Regions from separate parts of the Microbacterium sp. GW823-FHT02G05 genome, predicted to be linked through region 2. Evidence: riboswitches for the same ligand, from Rfam matches in the RefSeq annotation. Region 2 holds a riboswitch; each other region holds the start of a gene.
The links. Region 2 has a riboswitch for thiamine pyrophosphate ahead of AC1REM_RS09855 (bifunctional hydroxymethylpyrimidine kinase/phosphomethylpyrimidine kinase). Riboswitches for the same ligand answer to the same signal wherever they lie in the genome.
Positions count from the first base shown of each region.

Region 1: another riboswitch for thiamine pyrophosphate. It lies ahead of AC1REM_RS05130 (ECF transporter S component); the one in region 2 lies ahead of AC1REM_RS09855 (bifunctional hydroxymethylpyrimidine kinase/phosphomethylpyrimidine kinase).
Region 3: another riboswitch for thiamine pyrophosphate. It lies ahead of thiO (glycine oxidase ThiO); the one in region 2 lies ahead of AC1REM_RS09855 (bifunctional hydroxymethylpyrimidine kinase/phosphomethylpyrimidine kinase).

Region 1 covers NZ_JBXAJK010000001.1:1,080,816-1,087,730, reverse strand. The annotation lists gene AC1REM_RS05140 (energy-coupling factor transporter transmembrane component T family protein) at 1-684, opposite strand, end outside; gene AC1REM_RS05135 (ABC transporter ATP-binding protein) at 681-2,147, opposite strand; gene AC1REM_RS05130 (ECF transporter S component) at 2,150-2,773, opposite strand; TPP riboswitch at 2,766-2,875, opposite strand; gene AC1REM_RS05125 (D-alanyl-D-alanine carboxypeptidase family protein) at 2,952-4,475, shown strand; gene AC1REM_RS05120 (ABC transporter ATP-binding protein) at 4,543-6,732, opposite strand; gene AC1REM_RS05115 (ABC transporter ATP-binding protein) at 6,777-6,915, opposite strand, start outside.
Region 2 covers NZ_JBXAJK010000001.1:2,013,130-2,020,044, forward strand. The annotation lists gene AC1REM_RS09835 (amino acid ABC transporter permease) at 1-537, shown strand, start outside; gene pheS (phenylalanine--tRNA ligase subunit alpha) at 581-1,621, shown strand; gene pheT (phenylalanine--tRNA ligase subunit beta) at 1,621-4,128, shown strand; gene AC1REM_RS09850 (NAD-dependent epimerase/dehydratase family protein) at 4,243-5,217, shown strand; TPP riboswitch at 5,210-5,305, shown strand; gene AC1REM_RS09855 (bifunctional hydroxymethylpyrimidine kinase/phosphomethylpyrimidine kinase) at 5,296-6,855, shown strand.
Region 3 covers NZ_JBXAJK010000002.1:1,107,626-1,114,540, reverse strand. The annotation lists gene AC1REM_RS15280 (anaerobic C4-dicarboxylate transporter) at 1-1,229, shown strand, start outside; gene AC1REM_RS15275 (N-formylglutamate amidohydrolase) at 1,244-2,332, opposite strand; gene AC1REM_RS15270 (DUF6882 domain-containing protein) at 2,384-3,094, opposite strand; gene AC1REM_RS15265 (MFS transporter) at 3,144-4,370, opposite strand; gene thiE (thiamine phosphate synthase) at 4,452-5,135, opposite strand; TPP riboswitch at 5,148-5,250, shown strand; gene thiO (glycine oxidase ThiO) at 5,243-6,430, shown strand; gene thiS (sulfur carrier protein ThiS) at 6,433-6,681, shown strand; gene AC1REM_RS15245 (thiazole synthase) at 6,683-6,915, shown strand, end outside.

The DNA of each region.
Region 1 (6,915 bases), 930 kb from region 2:
ACGCGCCCATGTGCGTCGACCGTGCCCACCGAACCCGCGGGCCTCCATGGCGGTCGCGAGCGATGAACCACGGCGGATAGCGAGGACGAAGAGGGCGAAGGCCATGCCCAGGCCCCTGCGGATGCGCCCCTGGTCTGCGACGCCCCGTGCGCGACGAGCAAGCGCGAGTGCCCGCCAGTCGTCGGCGAGGAGACCGAGCATCCGCAGTCCGGCGAGCGCGCCGATCACGAATCGCGCAGGCAGGCGCAGACGCTGAGCGAGATCGTCGGCAAGGTCGGTGGGGTCGACGGTGGCGAACAGCACGACGGCAGGCAGGCCGATCGCCAGCACGCGCAGGGCTGTCGCCGCAGCGAGCGTGAGAGATCCTTCGCTCACGCGCATCACGAGCCACTCGAAGTAGATCGTGCCGCTCGTTGCCCCGTACAGCGCGATCGTCACGGCACTGAGGGGGGCAGCGATCCAGAGCACGGCGGTCCGCAGCCAGAACTCACGCGGGCGCAGACCTGACATCAGCAGCAGCGGCACAGACAGCAACAGGGCGACCGACGCCGAGAGCACATCGATCGACAGGATGAGCGGCACCGAGATGAGCAGCGCGGCCGCAAGCTTCGCGAGCGCGCTGCGCGGCGCGATCGGGCCGGTGCGCACCACACGGCCGGTGTCGCGCGAGAGCAGGTCTGTCATGCCCCCACCTCAATCCGACGCGCGTGCAGTGCACGCAGCACCTGCTCATCGTGCGAGATCACCACGACTGCGGCACCGTCGTCACGCAGACGGGCGATGATGCCGACGAGTTCCGCCCAGGTCTTCGCGTCCTGCCCGAACGTCGGTTCATCCAGCACAAGCACCCGAGGACGCGTCGCGAGCGCGGCGGCGACCGTGAGTCGGCGCTTCTCGCCGCCGGAGAGTGTGTACGGATTCGCTGCAGCGAGCGCGGTGAGCCGCAGACGGTCGAGGAGGTCATCGACGCGCGTGTTGACTTCGTCCTCGGGCAGGGCCAGCGCCCGCGGGCCGACCGCAAGCTCGTCACGCACCGTGCGCGCGAGGAGCTGATGCTCCGGACTCTGCAGCACAGTGCCGATGCGCGTGAGCAGGGAACGTGACGACCACGAGATCGGGTCACCCTTCGCAGCATCCGCAAGAACCGCGGATGCCTCGACCCGCCCCTTCTCCGGTGCGATCAAACCGGCCAGGGTGAGACCGAGCGTCGACTTCCCGGCTCCGTTGCGGCCGACGATCCCGATGGCCTCACCCGCGCGCACGGTGAGCTCGAAGGGGCCTGCGACCGGCACACCGCGCCGCCGCGCCACGACGAGGTCGCGCGTGCGCAGCAGCTCCTCCCCCGGCGTCACGGCGGGCGCGGGCGGAACTGCGGGCGGATGCCCCGGCACCCATACTCCCGCAGCGGCGAGCTCTGCTCCTCGGGCGCCGAGCACGGCCTCAGGCGTGCCATCCGCGTGCACGACCGTCGTCTCGCCTTCCGTCCCGAGCACGATCACCCGATCGACGAGATCCAGCCAGGCGTCGATGCGATGCTCGATCACGACGAGCGTCGCGCCCGTGGCATCCAATGCCGCCGCGACCGCATCGCGCACCTCGGCGACGCCGTCCGGGTCGAGGTTCGCGGTCGGCTCGTCCAGCAGGATCGCACCGGGGCGCATCGCCAGCACTCCCGCGAGCGCAAGCCGCTGCTTCTGCCCTCCGGACAGCGCGGCGGTCGACCGGTCGAGCGGCAGGTCGAGCCCGACCGCGTCGAGCGCAGCGTCCACCCGCGGCCAGATCTCGTCTCGCGGGACGCCCAGGTTCTCGCATCCGAACGCCACGTCGTCGCCGACGCGCTCCAGAATCGTCTGCGTGTCCGGATCCTGCAGAACCATGCCGACCCGGCCGTGGGCCTGTGCGGCAGGCACCCCGTCGACGAGCAGAGCGCCGAGTTCCTCTCCTTCATCCGCGCCGCCGAGCACACCACCCAGCCCCTGCAGGAGAGTCGACTTGCCCGAGCCTGAGGCGCCGAGCAGCAGCACGCGCTCCCCCGGTTCGATCCGCAGCGTCACCTCGCAGAGCGCCCACCGATGCCGGGTCGCATAGCGCCACCCCCAGGCCTGCGCCTCGAGCGCGGCCGGGGTCGGCGCCGCCGCACCGCCCATGATCAGACCCGGGCTGTGGCCGCCCGCCCGGAGGCGAAGCGGTTGAGTGCGCCGGTCGCCGCGAGACCGCGCGCGATCAGCCAGGCCCCGAAGCCCGCGATGATGGCGCCGGAGACCGTGGTCGAGGCGATGTAGACCGTCGTGAACAGAGTGTCGGCACCCGCGTACCAGAGGATGCGGTCATTGATGCCACAGGCGAGTCCCGCACCGGCACCCGCGAGGATCGCGACCGGCAGACGCCATACGCCGTACAGGAAGATGAGGAAGATCAGCTCGGCGCCGAGACCCTGAACGACGCCCGAGACGATCGTCAGCGGCCCCCACTGGTTGCCGATCAGAGCCGAGATGACCGCGGCGACGAGCTCGGTGTACAGCGCCGCGCCCGGCTTGCGGATGATGAGCCCACCCAGCACGCCGGCGATCAGCCATGGGCCGGCCAGCAGGCCCTGAAGGCCCGGCAGCAGCGGCTTGAGCAGGGTGCTCGGCGCCTCGTATCCGACGTTCCAGAGCAGGAAGATCACCGCACAGGCGACCGCGATGACGCTCGCGACGACGATGTCGACGACGCGCCAGCGCCAGAGTTCCGGACGACCAAGGCCGAGACGTGTGGGCGTGACAGTAGACATTGTTTCTCCTCCCTGCGCTGGCATGACCCAGATCAGGTTCGACGGTCGAAGCGCTTTTCGCTTCCTCTCAGCCCGGATCACCGGACTCCCGTGGTGTTGAGGTCATCATATCCCGCCGTGCACGGTCGCAGACCGCGCGTGCAGACGACACAAGGGACGCGTCCATTACGTTAGGACGGTGACCACCGACACTCCCGAGGCGGCGGCTGACCCCGCAGCTGCGCCTCGCATGGACGCTCCCGCCAGCGCCGATGCTCCCGGGACCCGCGCCGCGCTGCGCGCGCAGCAGACGGGAGAGCTGCCGACCTTCGCACCTGCGGGCCCACCCGCAACCGCCCCGGCCCCGACCGGACGTCCCGCGCTCAGCTGGATCGACGTCGCCACCGTTGCCGCAGGCTCCACGCCCACCCCGCCGGCTCCCCTGACCGGTGCCGCCGCCGGCCCCGCGCTGACCGCCGGGGCTCCGCGGCGTTCGTTCCTGCGATCGGGAGTCCTGCCGCCGCTCGCCGTGCTTGCAACGACCGGCATCGTCTACGCCTCCGCTATGGCGCTCTGGCCCCTGCACGAGGTGGCGCCGACGATCGACGCCGCGACCTACGCACCCGAGGCCGCCGCACTCGCGACCATCACGTGGCCAGCCGTCGGCAGCGCCGCTGTGGGAATCGAGGGCCTTTCGGCCGTGGCGTCCACGGAAGAAGCCGCGCCTATGGCCTCGATCACCAAGGTCGTCACGGTTCTCGCCGCACTGGAGCGCATGCCGCTCGGCCTGGGTGAGCAGGGCACCTCGTTCGCGTTCACGAGCGATGACAGCGAAGTCCACTGGGACTACCGGCGTGATGACCAGTCGGCGCTCGACGTGCCGATTGACGGGACGCTCACGCAGTATCAGCTGTTCCAGGGCATCCTGCTCGGGTCGGCGAACAACTACGCCGATCGCCTGTCGGATGACATCTGGGGTTCCGATTCCGAGTTCGTGATCGCGGCAACGGCATGGCTCCGTGATCGCGGGGTCACGGATATCCAGCTGGAGAACCCCTCCGGCATCGGCTGGGGCAACACAGCGACGCCGCGCGCGCTCCTGCAGCTTGCCGCTCTCGCGGAGAGCAACCCGGTCATCGCGGAGATCGTGGCGACCAAGGAGGCGGATATCCCCGGTGCGGGGCTCGTGACCAACACGAACAAGCTCGTACTGGAGGATCCGGGTGTGATCGGTGTCAAGACCGGCACGATCGGCGAAGATCCGGACATTCTCTACAACCTGCTGTCCGCGAAGGACATCGAGGTCGGCGGGACGACCGTACGCGTGTACGCCTCCGTGCTCGGGCAGGCCGATGGTGAGCAGCGTGTCACCGCGAGCCGCTCACTGTTCACCGAGGTCGAGGCCGCCCTGAAGGCGCAGCCGCAGACGGTCACGAAGGGCGACGTGCTGGGCACGGTGCGGACGATGTGGGGCGCGGAGGTCCCCGTGGTCGCTGCGAAGGATGCCCGGGTCGTGCTGTGGAACGGTGCGGTCGCCTCGACAGCAGGCTCTTACGCGCTCGGAGAAGACTGGACGCAGGGTGCGGATGCGGGTTCACTGACGGTCACCGGCCCACTCGATGACACGACGGTCGCGGCGGAGCTTGCGGAGGACATCGATGGCCCCTCCTTCTGGTGGCGCCTGACCCACCCGCTGGAGCTTCTGGGAATCGACGCACAGTAGCCGCATACGACAGCGGGTCCGCCCCCGAAGGGACGGACCCGCTGTCGTATGCGTGTGCCGGAACGGCTCAGGCGCCGGTTGGGCTCTCGCCCCTGTCGCCAGATGGGGACGCCTCAGAGGCGGCGACCCCGACCTGCTCGGCATCGACCGCGTCGCCCGCGACCAGGACCGGTGTCGACTCCGTGAGCGGGTTTTCAACGTCGGATGCCTGCTCGAACTGCGACTGGTACAGACGCCAGTAGGCGCCCTTCGCGGCGATGAGCTCTTCGTGGTTGCCCTTCTCGACGATGTCACCGTGCTCCATCACAAGGATGAGGTCGGCGTCGCGGATCGTCGACAGACGGTGCGCGATCACGAAGGAGGTGCGGCCTTCGCGCAGCGCCGCCATGGCGTGCTGCAGCAGCAGTTCGGTGCGGGTGTCGACGGCGCTCGTGGCCTCATCGAGGATGAGGATCGAGGGCTGCGACACGAACGCGCGCGCGATCGTGATGAGCTGGCGCTCGCCGGCCGAGACGTTCGAGGCGTCCTCTTCGAGGACCGTGTCGTACCCCTCGGGCAGCGAGTGCACGAAGCGATCGACGTAGGTCGCCGCGGCAGCCTGCTGGATCTCCTCGTCGCTGGCCGCCTCGTTGCCGTATCGGATGTTGTCACGGATGCTGCCCGCGAACAGCCACGGGTCCTGCAGCACCATGCCCGTGCGTGAACGCAGGTCGTGGCGGGTCATCTCGGAGATGTCCTGCCCGTCGAGCAGGATGCGCCCGCCGTTCAGTTCGTAGAACCGCATGATCAGGTTGACGAGCGTCGTCTTTCCCGCACCCGTCGGTCCGACGATCGCGACGGTCTGCCCTGGCTCGACCCGGAACGAGAGGTCGCGGATGAGCGGACGCGCAGGATCGTACGCGAACTCGACGTGCTCGAACTCGATGACGCCACGGCCGTCCGTGACGGTCGGCGCGTTCTCGGCATCCGCGTCCTGTTCCTCGGAGTCGAGGAAGTCGAACACGCGCTCAGCCGATGCGGTACCCGACTGCACGACCGCTGCCATGCCGCCCAGCTCGCTCAGCGGCTGGCTGAACTGCTGCGAGTACTGGATGAACGCCTGCACGTCACCCAGGCGCAGGTTGCCGCCGGCGACCATGAGGCCGCCGAGCACCGCGATGCCGACGTAGGTGAGGTTTCCGACGAAGGTCATCGCGGGCATGATGATGCCCGACAGGAACTGCGCCTTGAAGCTCGCTTCGAAGAGTTCGTCATTCTCGTGTTGGAAGCTCTCGAGGGCTTCCTTCTCGCGTCCGAACACCTTCACGAGCGCGTGACCCGAGAACGCCTCTTCGACGCGGGCGTTGAGGCGACCGACCTTGCGCCACTGCAGACCGAAGGCCTTCTGCGAACGCGGGCCGATGATGCCGAAGATGACACCCATGAGCGGCAGAGACACCAGGGCCACCAGGGCCAGCTGCCACGAGATCGAGAACATCATGATCAAGACGCCGACGACGGTGAGAACCGCGGTGAGCGCGCCCGACAGCGACTGCTGCATGGTCTGCGTGATGTTGTCGATGTCGTTCGTGACGCGCGAGATCAGCTCACCACGCTGCACCTTGTCGAAGTACGACAGGGGCAGACGGTTGATCTTCGCCTCGACGTCTTCGCGCAGGCGCCACATGGTGCGGACCATGATCACGTTGATGACGTAGCCCTGGATCCAGCTGAGGAAAGCCGACGCGACGTAGATCGCGAGCACTGCGATGATGATCCAGCGCAGGGCATCCAGGTCGACGCCGGCGCCGACCGTGAAGTCCTTCATCGCGCCGATCATGTTGGCGAAGTCGTCCTGCCCCGCGGAACGGAGCATCTCGACGACCTGCGCCTGCGTCATTCCCTCAGGAAGACCGGGCACACCGTCGGGGAAGCCGGGTGTCCCCTTGGGCAGACCCGAGGCCAGCACGTTGGACATGAAGCCCTCGTAGACGATGTTCGTCGCCTCGCCGAGGATCTTCGGTGCGATCACGGCCAGCACGACGCCGATGGCGCCGAGCAGGGACACGAAGCCGAACCACCAGGCGGAGGGCTTGAGCAGCCCGATCATCCGCTTGAAGCTCGGTCCGAAGTGATCGGCCTTGCCGGGTGCGGGGCCGTCGAACATGCCACCGCCCTCGAGGCGCGCCTTCTCGGCGAGCTCGGCTTCTTCGAGCTCAGCGGCGGTCAGGGGAACTGCGGGAACCGTGGCCCCGGAGCCGGCGCGGGCTGCCGCCATGCGCTCGCGACGTGCGGCCTTCTTCTCAGCCTTGGCGTTCTCGCTCATGCGTCCACCCCCAGCTGCGACTCGACGATCTCCTGATAGGTCTTGTTCGTGGCGAGCAGCTCTTCGTGCGTGCCGACGCCGGCGAGCGTGCCGTCTTCGATCACGACGATGCGATCGGCATCCGTGATCGTCGAA
Region 2 (6,915 bases):
CCGTACTGGGCAGTTGTGCTCGCGCTCATGGCCTACAACGGCTCGGTGCTCGCCGAGGTTCTCCGCGCCGGCATCGAGGCCCTGCCGCGGGGACAGAAGGAGGCCGGCTACGCGATCGGTCTCCGCAAGAGCGGCGTCATGCGGTTGATCCTGTTCCCGCAGGCGGTGCGCGCGATGCTGCCGGTGATCGTGGCGCAGCTCGTCGTGACGATGAAGGACACCGCCCTCGGTTTCATCATCACCTACCCCGAACTGCTCTACTACGCGAAGCAGCTCACGGCCCAGCAGGGGCGGCCGATCCTGCAGTCGGCGTTCGTCATCGGCGGCATCTACATCGTGATGTGTCTGATCCTCGCAGGCATCGCGAAATGGGTCGAGGTGCGCACGCGGCACTCACCGAAGGTGCGCGGATTCACCCCAGTCGACACAGATGGCGACCCACGGATCCACGAGGGTTCCACGGTGACCGAGGTCATCGCGCTGCAGAAGGGCGGGGGCAAGTTCGACGGCACCAACACCGCCGGTGGAGGGCAGTGATCGCGGCGGGATCGGGCCGGGACCCCCGGTAGACTCGGTTCTCGTGTCGGATGCTCCAGAAATCACCCCAGAAGCGGTAGAAGCCGCCGTCGCCGCGGCGATCGCCGCGATCGATGCCGCTACCACGACGACCGAACTCAAGGCGGCACGTGCCGCCCACGTCGCGGAGGGCTCGCCGCTTGCGGTTCTCAACGCGTCGATGCGTCAGGTCGCGCCGGAACACAAGGCCGCGTTCGGCAAGCTCGTCGGCCAGGGCCGCGGTCAGGTGACGAAGGCGCTCGCGGCGAAGGAAGAGCAGCTCGCTGCGGCCGAGGTCGCCGAGAAGCTTGAGGCGGAGCGCATCGATATCACGGCTGTCGCATCGCGCACCCGTGTCGGCGCGCGGCATCCGCTTACCCTTCTGCAGGACCAGGTCAGCGAGATCTTCGTCGGCATGGGATGGGAGATCGCCGAGGGGCCAGAACTCGAGCACGAGTGGTTCAACTTCGACGCCCTGAACTTCGATGTCGACCATCCGGCGCGTCAGATGCAGGACACGTTCTTCGTCGACCCGGCCGATCGTCACCTCGTGATGCGCACGCACACGAGCCCGGTGCAGGTGCGCTCGATGCTCGACCGTGAGGTGCCGATCTACGTGCTGTGCCCCGGCCGTGTGTACCGCACCGACGAGTTCGACGCCACGCACCTCCCGGTCTTCACCCAGTTCGAGGGTCTCGTGATCGACAAGGGCATCACGATGGCGCACCTCAAGGGCACGCTCGACCACTTCGCGAAGCTGCTCTTCGGCCCGGAGGCGAAGACGCGCTTCCGCACCAACTACTTCCCGTTCACCGAGCCGTCCGCCGAGCTCGACCTGTGGCACCCGACCTTCAAGGGCGGCGCGCGCTGGATCGAGTGGGGCGGATGCGGAATGGTCAACCCGAACGTGCTGCGCGCGGCGGGCATCGATCCGGAGGTCTACAGCGGCTTCGCCTTCGGGATGGGCATCGAACGCGGACTCATGTTCCGCAGTGATGTGAAAGACATGCGCGACATGGCCGAGGGTGATGTGCGCTTCAGCGAGCAGTTCGGGATGGTGGTGTGATGCGCGTCCCGCTTTCGTGGTTGCGTGAGTACGTCGAGGTCGCAGCGGATGCGACGCCGGACGATGTTCTGGCGTCCTTCGTGTCGGTCGGTTTCGAAGAGGAGGACATCCACCGCTTCGAGATCGAGGGACCCGTCGTCGTCGGACAGGTCGTCTCCTTCGAGGAGGAGCCCCAGTCGAACGGCAAGACGATCCGCTGGTGCCAGGTCGACGTGGGCGAGGCGAACGGCGGCGTCCGTGGCATCGTCTGCGGCGCTTCGAACTTCGCCGTCGGCGACAAGGTCGTGGCGACCCTTCCCGGTGCGGTGTTGCCCGGTCCTTTCCCGATCGCGGCACGCAAGACGTACGGCCATGTGTCAGACGGCATGATGGCCTCGGCTCGCGAGCTGGGTCTCGGCGAGGAGCACAACGGCATCATCGTGCTCGCCGACCTCGGAATCGATGCGCCGGTCGGCACGGATGCGATCGCGCTCCTCGGTCTCGATGACGTCGCGGTCGAGGTCAACGTGACGCCGGACCGCGGCTACGCGTTCTCGCTTCGCGGCATCGCCCGCGAGTACTCGCACGCCACGGGCGCGGAGTTCCGTGACCCCGCCGCGCGTGACTTCGCGGAGCTGGCGCCGGGCGCGGGTTTCGCGATCGTCGTCGACGATCAGCGGCCGATCCGCGGACGCGTGGGTGCGAGCGAGTTCGTCGCGCGGGCCGTCCGCGGCGTCGACCCTTCTCGACCGACTCCGCCATGGATGGTCGCACGTCTGACGCTTGCGGGCATGCGCTCGCTCGGAGTGCTGATCGACATCACCAACTACGTGATGCTGGAGCTCGGCAACCCCGTGCACGGCTACGACCTCGACAAGCTCTCCGGTGGCATCACGGTGCGTCGGGCGGCCTCGGGCGAGAAGATCGAGACTCTGGACGGCCAGGTGCGCACCCTGCACGTCGAGGACCTTCTCATCACGGACGAGTCCGGACCGATCGGCATCGCCGGTGTCATGGGCGGTGCGACGACCGAGATGACCGAGACGACGCGCAACGTGCTCATCGAGGCGGCGACCTTCGACCCGACCACGATCGCCCGCTCGGCGCGCCGTCACAAGCTGCCCAGCGAGGCGTCGAAGCGCTTCGAGCGCGGCGTCGACCCGCTCATTCCGTTCGTGGCCGCACGGCGCGTCGCCGATCTCATGGTCGAGTTCGCAGGCGGAACCCTGGACGAGCTCGGCGGCGCCGTGTTCGCGGAGGTCTTCATCGAGGGCATCCACCTGGCCTCCGGCTTCGTCGCAGGGCTCATCGGCGTCGACTACACGGCTGACGAGATCGTCGGGGCGCTGGAGACGATCGGCGCCGAGGTCACGGAGGAAGACGGCACCGGCTGGCACGTCATTCCGCCGAGCTGGCGACCGGATCTCACCGACAAGTGGACGCTCGCAGAAGAGGTCGCGCGCATCCACGGCCTCGACCGGATTCCTTCGGTGCTGCCGACACCGTCGGGCGGGCGCGGACTCACGCTCCTCCAGCAGGGGCGCCGACGTGTCGCGGACGCTCTGGCCGCGGCAGGCTTCGTCGAGACGCCGGCCTTCCCGTTCACGACCGACACGAGCAACGACCTGCACGGTTCGGCATCAGGGGAGCACCTGCCCAGCATCCGCCTGGCCAACGCTCTCGACGGCCAGGCCCCGTTCCTCCGGCGTTCGCTGATTCCGGGACTGCTGACGACCGCGCACCGCAACATCTCGCGCGGCATGGTCGACCTGGCGATCTTCGAGACCGGCACCGTCTTCCTTCCGGAACCCGGTGTGCAGTACGGCACCGCTGAGGTGCCGCCGCTCGGCGCACGGCCGTCGGATGAGGTGCTCGCGCAGCTGAACGCCTCGATCCCGCCGCAGCACCGCCACGTCGCCGTGCTGTTGACCGGCAACATCACCCCGCGACAGCCGGGTCGTGCGGCCGAGGCCGCAGGCCTGGCCGATGCCCTCGACGCGGTGCGAGTGATCGCCACCGCAGCGGGTGTCGACATCGACGTCGTGCAGGGCGAGCGCGCGGCGCTCCACCCGGGACGCACCGGCGTGCTGAGCGTGCGCGGTGAGGAGATCGGCTACGTGGGCGAGCTGCACCCGACGGTCGCCGCGGATGCAGACCTCCCTGCCCGGGCCGTCGTGCTCGAGTTGGATCTCGATCGCGTGCTGACCCTCGCCGGTGAGCGTGTCGTCGTCGAATCGCTCTCGACGTATCCTGCGGCGACGCAGGATGTCTCGCTCGTTGTGCCCGCGACGGTGCCCGCGGCCGACGTTCGCGCTGCTCTCGTCGAGGGAGCCGGCGCGTTGCTGGAATCGGTGCGTCTGGTCGACGACTACCGCGGTGAGGGCGTGCCGGCGGACGCGAAGAGCCTGAGCTTCGCCCTGCGCTTCCGTGCATCGGATCGCACGCTCACGGCGGCAGAGGCGTCAGAGGCGAAGCTCGCCGGTGTCGCCGTCGCGGCCGAGCGCTTCGGCGCCACGCTGCGCGAGTAGGTCGCGGAAGAACTGTGGAAGGCGGGCAGCCCGAGAGGGGGGCGTGCCCGCCTTTCCCGTGCGCCCACAGCGAACCCGCTTCCCTTGTGGGGCGGATGCTGATGGCATGGCGTCATGACGGACGTTCTCATCCTCGGCGGAACCGGATGGCTGTCGGGTCGCGTCGCCGCGGGGTGGGTGACGGCGGGCGCAGCGGTGACGTGTCTGGCGCGGGGCGCACGTCCGGTACCCGCCGGTGCCACGCTCATGCAGGCCGATCGTGACGATCCGGATGCCTATGCGGGGGTCGCCGGGCGAGAGTGGGACGAGGTGGTCGACATCTCCTCGCAGGCGTCGCACGTGGCGGCTGCCGTGCAGGCTCTCGGTGAGCGGGCGGCGCATTGGACGTACGTGTCGAGTGCCTCGGTGTACAGCGATGACGAGACGATCGGGGCGGATGAGTCGGCTCCGAGACATGCGCCTGCGCGCCCCGGAGACGAGTATGAGTACGGTGCGCAGAAGGTCGCCGCGGAGGATGCCGTCGCAGCGCTCGGAGACCGGGCGCTGATCGTGCGCCCCGGCCTCGTCGTCGGCGCGGGGGATCCGAGCGACCGGTTCGGATACTGGTCGGCGGCTTTCTCGCGCGCCGGTGCTGGCCCGGTCCTGCAGCCGGAGACGGACGGGCGCCGCGCACAGTTGATCGATGTCGAGGATCTCGCCCGCTACATCGTGGATACTCGTCACTCCGGTGTGGTCAACGCGATGGGGGATGTCCTGCCGTTGGGGGGCCTTCTCGCTCGCATCCGGACGATCGCCGGCCACACGGGTGACATCGTGACGGCACCGGACGAATGGCTGGTCGCCCGCGACGTGCAGTACTGGATGGGCGCCCGCTCGCTTCCGCTGTGGCTGCCGGCGGACATGCCGGGGTTCATGGCGCGCTCGAACACGCGCTTCACGCAGACCGGCGGCGTGCTGTCGCCGCTGGAGGTGACGATCGACCGTGTGCGTGCGGACGAGGAGGCGCGCGGCATCGATCGTGAGCGCCGGGCTGGGCTGACACGCGTCGACGAGAGGGAGCTTCTGCAGCGGATAGACTGCCCGCAGTGACACGGGGTGCCGCGCCATCGCGGCTGAGAACAGACCCGTCGAACCTGATCTAGTTCGTGCTAGCGAAGGGATGTCGCAATGAGCGATCGTCTGCGTGTGCCATCATCCGTCTCTGCCGCCCGCACGGGCGCGCCGTTCATTCCGCGAGTGCTCAGCATCGCGGGCAGCGATCCGTCCGGTGGGGCCGGGATCCAGGCCGATCTGAAATCCATCTCTGCCAACGGCGGATTCGGGATGGCCGCGCTGACCGCCCTGACCGCCCAGAACACGCAGGGGGTGCGCGATGTGCATGTGCCTCCGGTGTCGTTCCTCCGTGCGCAGCTGGAGGCGCTCGCCGAAGACATCCAGATCGATGCGGTCAAGATCGGGATGCTCGCTAACGAGGACGTCATCGTCGAGGTGGCGCGCTGGCTGGTGGAGGTGCGCCCCGGGGTCGTCGTGATCGATCCGGTCATGGTCGCCACGAGTGGGGACCGCCTGCTGGACCCTGCGGCGGAGGATGCGTTGCGCAGACTGCTGCCACTCGCGCACCTGGTGACGCCGAACCTGCGCGAGCTCGCAGTGCTGACCGGCCGAGAGATCGGTGAGGAGTGGGATGCGGCGCTGGATGCGGCGGAGCAGCTGTCGCTCGATCTCGGCACCGCCGTGCTCGTCAAAGGCGGGCACCTTGCCGGCGCCCACACTCCCGATGCCCTGGTCGATGCTGCTCGTGCGCTCCGGCAGGAGTTTCCCGGGGCGCGCATCGACACCACGCACACGCACGGGACCGGATGCTCTCTGTCATCGGCGCTGGCCACGCGTCGCGCGTCCGGCGAGGACTGGCCGACCGCCGTGGCCTCCGCGCGTACGTGGCTGCGGGAGTCTCTGGAAGCGGCAGACGAGCTGCAGGTCGGGAGGGGAAGCGGACCCGTTCATCACTTTGCGGGCCTGTGGGCGCGGGGGAGCGTGATGACGCGCCCCCAGGCCGAGCAGCTGGCCTCCGACTGGTGGGAGATCATCCGACCGATTCGTGACGGCATCGACGAGCTGCCCTTCATCCGTGCACTCGCGGACGGCACGCTCGCGCACGCGCCGTTCGTGTTCTACCTCGCACAGGACGCGCTCTACCTCCGGGAGTACGCCCGCGTGCTCGCGGAGGCGGCGCGCCTGGCCCCGACATCTGAGGAGCAGGCGTTCTGGGCGGGATCCGCACAGGGCGCGATCGCCGGGGAACTTGAGCTGCACGCGTCCTGGCTCACCCCCGCGCAGGGCATCACTGCCGAGACATTCGCCGCCGCGCAGGCTCCGGCAACCACCGCCTACCTCGACCACCTCCGTGCCACCGCGTTCGACGGCGACTACGCCGTGCTGATCGCCGCACTCCTGCCCTGCTTCTGGCTGTACTCCGATCTGGGGGAGCGCCTGCACGCGGGGGCTTTCGGCGAGTACGCGCGCGATCCGGAGCATCCCTACGCTTCCTGGCTCGCGACCTATGCCGACCCCGCGTTTGCAGAGTCCACCCAGCAGGCGGTCGCCTTCGTCGGGCGGGCCGCAGGATCCGCGAGCCCTGAGGTGCGAGAGCGGATGCTGCGCGCGTTCACCGCCGCGTCGCAGCACGAGCTCGCCTTCTTCGCTGCACCGCTCCCCGTCGCACTGTGACGGCGAGATGACGGTGTGATTTGCGCAGGCCGGGCGCGGCGCGTTATCGTCGCGGCATGC
Region 3 (6,915 bases), on a different contig from region 2:
TCGTCTTCGTGTTCGGGCTGACGCCGGGCTCACCCCCGGTGGATGCACTGCTCATCGTGCTTTCCGTTGTGCTCGCCGCATCCATGATGCAGTCGGCCGGAGGCATCGACTGGATGGTCTCGGTCGCGGCCAAGCTCATCGCCCGGAGCCCCAAGCAGATCACTCTCGTCGCGCCGCTCGTGTCGTTCCTGTTCTCTGTGGGCGCGGGCACCTCGAACATCCTCTACCCGCTGCTGCCCGTGATCCAGGACCTCGCCTACCGCAACGGCATCCGGCCTTCGCGCCCGCTCTCCCTCTCCGTCGTCGCGACGGGTGTCGCACTCGCGTGCAGCCCGGTGTCTGCGGCGATGGCTGCGATGGTCACCCTCACCGACACCGCCCCGTGGGATTTCGAACTGATCGACATCCTCAAGGTCACGATCCCGGCTGCGGTCGTCGGCATCGTGATCGCCAGCTTCGTCGTGAACAAGCTCGGCAAGGAGCTCGCCGACGACCCCGAGGTGCAGGCGAAGATCGCCCGCGGTGAGATCCCCGCACCCAGCGGCAGCGCCGCGGCGGTCCGTGCCGAGGTGACGGTGACGACGGCGGGACGCAACGCCGCCATCATCTTCCTGCTCGGCGTCGCCGCGATCGTCATCTTCGGCCTCTTCAAGGGGCTGCGACCCCTCGACGGTGATGGCAACCCCGTGTCGATGACCCCCATCATCGAGATCGTGATGTTCGTCGTCGGCACGCTCATCCTGCTGGTGTCGAGGCCCAAGGTCGGCGAGATCCCGACGATGTCGGTGTTCAAAGCCGGAATGGTCTCGGCCATCGCGCTCTTCGGCCTCGCCTGGCTGACCGACACCTTCCTCGGAGCCCACACCGAGCTGATCGCGTCGAGCGTCGGCGGATGGGTGAGCGCCGCGCCGTGGATCTTCGCGCTCGGTGTCTTCCTCGTCTGCGTGCTGACGACGAGTCAGTCGACGGCGACGAGAACGATCGTGCCCATCGGCCTTGCGGCGGGCATTCCACTCGGTCTGCTCTCGGGCATGTGGGCGGGGGCGTTCGCCGGCATCTACCTGCTGCCGACCAACGGCTCGCAGATCGCCGCAGCGAACTTCGACACCTCGGGAACGACGAAGCTCGGCACGAAGCTCGTCGACCACTCGTTCTTCATCCCCACACTCGTGCTGGCGGTCGCGACGATCGGTGCCGGCGCACTCTTCGGACTGCTCTGGGGCGGATGATCCGCCAGGCGTGATCAGCTCGCGCGGTACAGGTCCCAGCTGCGTTTGCAGGCCTGCGCGATCTCATCGACGTGCGTCGGGTCTTCTGCGATCCAGTCGGTGCCGGGCTCATGCAGGACGGCTGTGGCAGCATCGCCCAGAAGGAACTCGCGGAGGAACTCGGCCTGCACGGCGTCGAGTTGCGCGCCCGTGTGCGCCGCGTCCGCCGCGACCTCGCGGAACCGCGCCCCCGCGGCGAGGATCTCCTGGCTGCCGAGGTAGGGCTTGTTGAGGGCGACATCGTCGGCCTGAGACACCCGGAAGCCCGCACGGTGGGCCTCCGCGAGCGCTCGCAGACGCGCAGCATCCATGGTCGGCGGGTCCGCGGGGTCGCGGCTCTCGCCGCGAGATCCGCCGCGGTTGGAGAGTGCGACGACACGGGGGAGGCGGTCCTTCTCGGCCCGAGGCACCGACACCGCGCCTTCCCGCGTCGTCGTCGTATTCATCGTGTCGTGGAAGGAGAGTCGTGTGAAGGAAGAGCCCGTGCGCAGCGCGCGCTCCAGCATCCGCTCGCTGAGTGCGTCGCGCACCCGCTCGTACACGCCGAGACCGCGTTCTCCGACCTCGACGAACGTGGAGACCAATCGGTGGAGGGCGTCCTCGTCTTCCGGCACCTCGAGGATCGGGAAGAACGAGAACGTCACGGGGCGGATGGCATCCACACCGCTCAGATCCACCTTCTGCCATGCCCCCGCGGCGCGCGTGCGCTCGATGGCCGTCGCCAGATCGCCAGCGATGTCCGCGGGCCGTGCCCTGTTCGGGTCGCGGACGAGGCGCGGGTGCGGGTTGACGACCGCCACGACGCGGGGATCGATCGCCGCCCAACGTCGGACGATCGCTGCGGTGGCGACGTCGGTGAAGTCGTACTGCAGACGACGCGTCAGCGCGGGAGAGAGGAAGGGGGCCAGCTCTTCGGGGATCGCCGCACCGGCGTGCGGGGCACTGATCAGGACGTCGGCCTCGGCGAGCGCCTGCTCGAGAGAGCGCCGTTCAGGATCGGCGTAGGCCGTGATCTCCTCGGGGGTGAAGGTGTGTCCTGCCGGAATCAGGTCGAGGGCGCTCATGCGCACATGCTACTGATGAGCGCCGTGGAACGGCAGGGGTAGGTGCGCAGTTCAGACAGTGGCCTCAATACCCGTGATGCGCGCGTTCTCATCGAAACGCACGGTCGCGGATGCCGTGGCATCGGAGATGACCGCGCCGGTGAACGCCTCGTCCGTCCACTGCAGGTTCCAGCCGGCGAGGCGGGCCAGGTTCCACAGAGCCGTGCGCGGGTCGCTCAGGGGCACGGAGGCGATGACGCGAGGCAGCGCGATCATGGCGTCGGCGACGGTGAGGGCGGGCAGCGGTGCATCGAGGAGAAACACCGCACGGGTGCCGCCCTCGACAGGCGCCGAGAAGTAGGGGGCGCGACCCGTGAGCTCGACCGCGGCGCCGGCGACGGTGTGCGCGGCCTGCGCGATCCAGTCATCCAGCTCACCCTCGATGCTCTCGGGGAAGGGGACCTCGGCGGTTGTCAGAGTGACGTTCTGCACCGCAGCGCCCGCGTCGCGCAGCTGCGTGGCGACCGTGGCATCCGCGCCGTTCGGCTGCGCCCATGCCCAGCGCAGGGTGTGCGGCTCCGGGGCGATCGTCGCGATGAGGTGCGCGCCGACGACGACCGGATGCTCCGGCGTGGCGTGCGGAGTGAAGGTGATCGTTCCTGCGGTGAGGTCGGCGTCCCAACGGTGCGCGTTGCCTCCGATCGCATCGAGAAGCGCCTCCTGACGCAGTGCGGAGTACAGCGCGGCACGGTCGGCGAGAGGTGCGAGATCTGCGAAGCTCATGACCTCAGTGTCGTCGGCGAAGCTATGAAACGCCAGGGATGATCGCCGGTCATCGCGCCGCGAGAGCGCCGTCTGCGCGGCCCATCCGCCAGACGCTGGGCACCAGCAGCGTGGACAGGGCGACGACCGCGTACACGATGGCGGAGGCGACGAGAAGTGTTCCGGCGTCGACATGCGTGATGAGCCAGCCGAACGCGAGCGTGCCGATCGGGATCGCGACGAAGCTGCCGAGCATGTCGTAGCTCGACACCCGCGACAGCTTCTCGACGGGCACGTTCTCCATCATCGCGACGCTCCAGCCGGTGCCGAAGACCTCCATCCCCGCGCCGGCGAGGAACGCCGCGATCGCGACGAGAACGACGGCGGGATGCACCCCGAGCATGGTGAGCGGCAGCGCGAACGCGGCCATGCCGATCATTCCCCAGCGCAGCGGGCGTCGCAGCGGAAGCCACATCAGCAGGAGTGTCATGACGAGAACGCCGGCGCCCTCGGCGCTCACGACCCATCCCCACCCGGCGATGCCCAACAGGGGGTCGTTGTTGGCGATGAAAGGTCCTGCGACACCCCACGCGCCGGCGTGGATCGCGTTCATGATCATGAATGCGAGAACGACCGTCCACAGCCAGGGGCGCATCCAGAACTCCCGCCAGCCGGTGCGCAGGTCGGCCAGCATGGTCGCCTTCTCGCCCTGCGCGGGAGGCGGGAGCTTCACCATGGCGAGGATGGGGATCGCGGCGAGCCATCCCGCCGCCTGCACCACCATCGCCCACGCCGGACCCGCGGTCGCAACGAGCACCCCGGCGATCGCGGGCCCGCCGATCGTGACGGCAGAGCGCACGAACGAGAGCATCGCATTGGCCTGCTGCAGGTGTGCCGGCGTCGTCAGCTGGGGGATGATGCCCTGCATCGCGGGGAGCACGAACGCGGAGGACGCACCGTTGACGGCTGCCAAAAGTGCGATGAGGGGAACGGTCGCTGTGCCGGTGAACAGCAGCACGGCGACCGTGCCGATGGACAGGATGTCGAAGACGTAGCAGGCCTGGATGATCAGCGCCCGCGGGAGGCGGTCGGCGACGACGCCGCCGATGAGCAGAAAGACGATGTTGCTGATCGTGAACGCGGCCAGCACTCCTGCCAGCGACGTCGCTTCGTTGTCGATCTGCAAGACCGCGAAGGCGAGTGCGATGGACGACATCGAGCCGGTGACCATCGTGATCGTGCGAGCGAGGAAGAACCAGCGGAATCCGCGATCCTGCATCGCAGCAAGGCCGCGCATCAGTAGGGGCTCCTTGCGTGCGGCATCCGCTCATCCTTTCACGGGTCCTCCGGCGGCGCGAAAGGGGAGCGGGTACGGCGCTCAGTCGAGCTGCGTGCGCAGCGCCCGTGCGGCGGCTGTGGGGTCGTCTGCTTCCGTGACCGCGCGGACGACGACGACTCGGGAGGCACCGGCGTCGATGACCTCGCTGAGCCGAGGGCCTGCGGCGATGCCGCCGATCGCGAACCACGGCTTCGTGGTCTTCGAGTCCGCGACCGCCTGAAGCGGATCGAGCCCGACGGCTGCCCGACCCGGCTTCGTCGGGGTCTCCCAGATCGGACCCGTGCAGAAGTAGTCGAGATCGGCGTCGGCGTCAGCCTCGGCGGCCTGTGCGGCCGAATGCGTCGAACGGCCGATGATCACGTCGGGACCCAGCAGGGCGCGTGCCTGCGTGGTGGTCAGATCGCCCTGGCCGACGTGGAAGACGTCGGCACCGACGAGGGCAGCGACATCGGCACGGTCGTTGACGGCGAAGAGCTTGCCGTGGCGCCGTGCGACGCGAGCGAGCACCTGCAGTGCTTCGATCTCGGCGCGGGCCTCCAGACCCTTGTCGCGCAGTTGGATGATGTCGACGCCGCCCGCATACGCCGCGTCGAGGAAGGATTCGAGATCGCCCGTCTCGGTACGAGCAGTCGTGCAGACGTAGAGACGCGCATCGTCGAGGAGCGCACGGCGGTGTGCGCGGACATCGCCGGACGCCGAGGGTGCGAAGGATGAAGCAGGCATACGCCCTAGAGTAGAGGGGTCCGCGGGAGCCCAGGAGAGGGCTGAGAGGGCCACGTGCCGACCGCTGAACCTGAAACGGATCATGCCGTCGTAGGAAAGGGCACGCAATGCGCATCGTTGTGATCGGCGCCGGAGTCGTCGGCTTGGCGACGGCCTTCGAGCTGCGGGAGCGAGGGCACGATGCGATCATCCTCGATCCCGACCCTGCGGGTGGAGCGAGCCGTGCAGCCGCGGGTATGCTCGCGGCGGTCACAGAGACCGAGTGGGCACAGGACGGGCTGCATCCGCTGATGCGGGATGCTGCAGACGCCTATCCCGATTTCGTCGCACGGCTGACGGCAGCGGGCGGCGACGCCGTGGGATATCGGGAAACGGCGACCCTTGCGGTGGCGGTGGACGCAGCCGACCGCGAGACCCTGACGCGGCTGGCGGTTCTGCAACAGCAGGGCGGTGCGGTCGTGGACCGGATGACGGGTTCGCGGGCGCGGGAGCGGGAACCCTCTCTCGGCCCGGCGGTGTCCGCCGCGATGGGGATCGCCGCCGACCATCAGGTCGATCCGCGGCGGATTGCGGCGTCGTTCCTGCGGGTGCTGGGCGCGGGCGTGCGCCGCGAGCGGGCTGTGCGTGTCTCGACGGACGCCCCGAACGGAGGGGAGCCGGCGCCCCGGTGGGTGCATCTCGCCTCCGGTGATGCTGTCCCCGCCGACGTCGTGATCGCAGCGACGGGCCTGGGTCAGGTGGAGGGCGTTCCCGCGCTGCCGGTGCGCCCTGTCTGGGGAGACATTCTTCGGTTGCGTGTGCCCGAGGCGCTGCGCCCCCTGCTGACGCACACGGTGCGCGCGCTCGTCCGCGGGCGCTCCGTCTATCTCGTTCCCCGAGAGGACGGAACCCTCGTCGTCGGCGCCTCAGTTCGCGAAGGCGGCGTCGCGGGCGTGCAGGCGGGAGGCGTGCTGGCGCTGCTGCGCGACTCCCAGACCGTGGTGCCCGGCATCGAAGAGTGCGAGGTCATCGAGATGATGGCGCGCCCACGGCCGGGGAGCCCGGATGCGACGCCGCTGATCGGCGTCGTCGAGCGCGGCCTCATCGTCGCGAACGGATTCGACCGTCACGGTGTGCTGCTCGCGCCGCTCGGCGCCCGGCTCGTCGCGGACCTCGTAGAGGGGCGCGCCATCGATCCGACCGTCGCCGCAGCCGTGCACCCCTCGCGTTTTCGCCCCGCGAACCCCCGTCCGGCACTTCCCGATCTCACCCCACCCGCGGTCGCCGTGCTCGACGGCGCCGGAATGAAAGGCTGACGATGACGACAACCCAGACCGTGCGCGTGAACGGCCAGGAGCAGGCGATGGCCGCAGACGCCTCCCTGCTCGACCTCGTGCGCTCCATGACCGGTCACGAACTGCGTGCTGACGGTTCCCGTGCAGACGGCGGACGACTGGGCGTTGCCGCCGCGGTCGGCGGCACCGTCGTGCCTCGTGGCCGCTGGGGGGCGCAGGCGCTCGCCGCGGGCGACGAGGTCGAGATCGTCACGGCTGTGCAGGGTGGCTGAGATGGCGACCGCTGTGGCACCCGCAGACATCTTCACCGTCGCTGGGGAGAGCTTTGATTCCCGGCTCATCATGGGCACGGGCGGTGCGTCGAGCCTCGCCCTTCTGGAGGCGGCGCTTGTGGCATCCGCCACCGAGATCACGACGGTCGCGATCCGCCGGTTCTCACCCGAAGGACGCGATTCGGTCTTCGCGATGCTGGAACGGCTGGGCGTGCGCGCGCTGCCGAACACCGC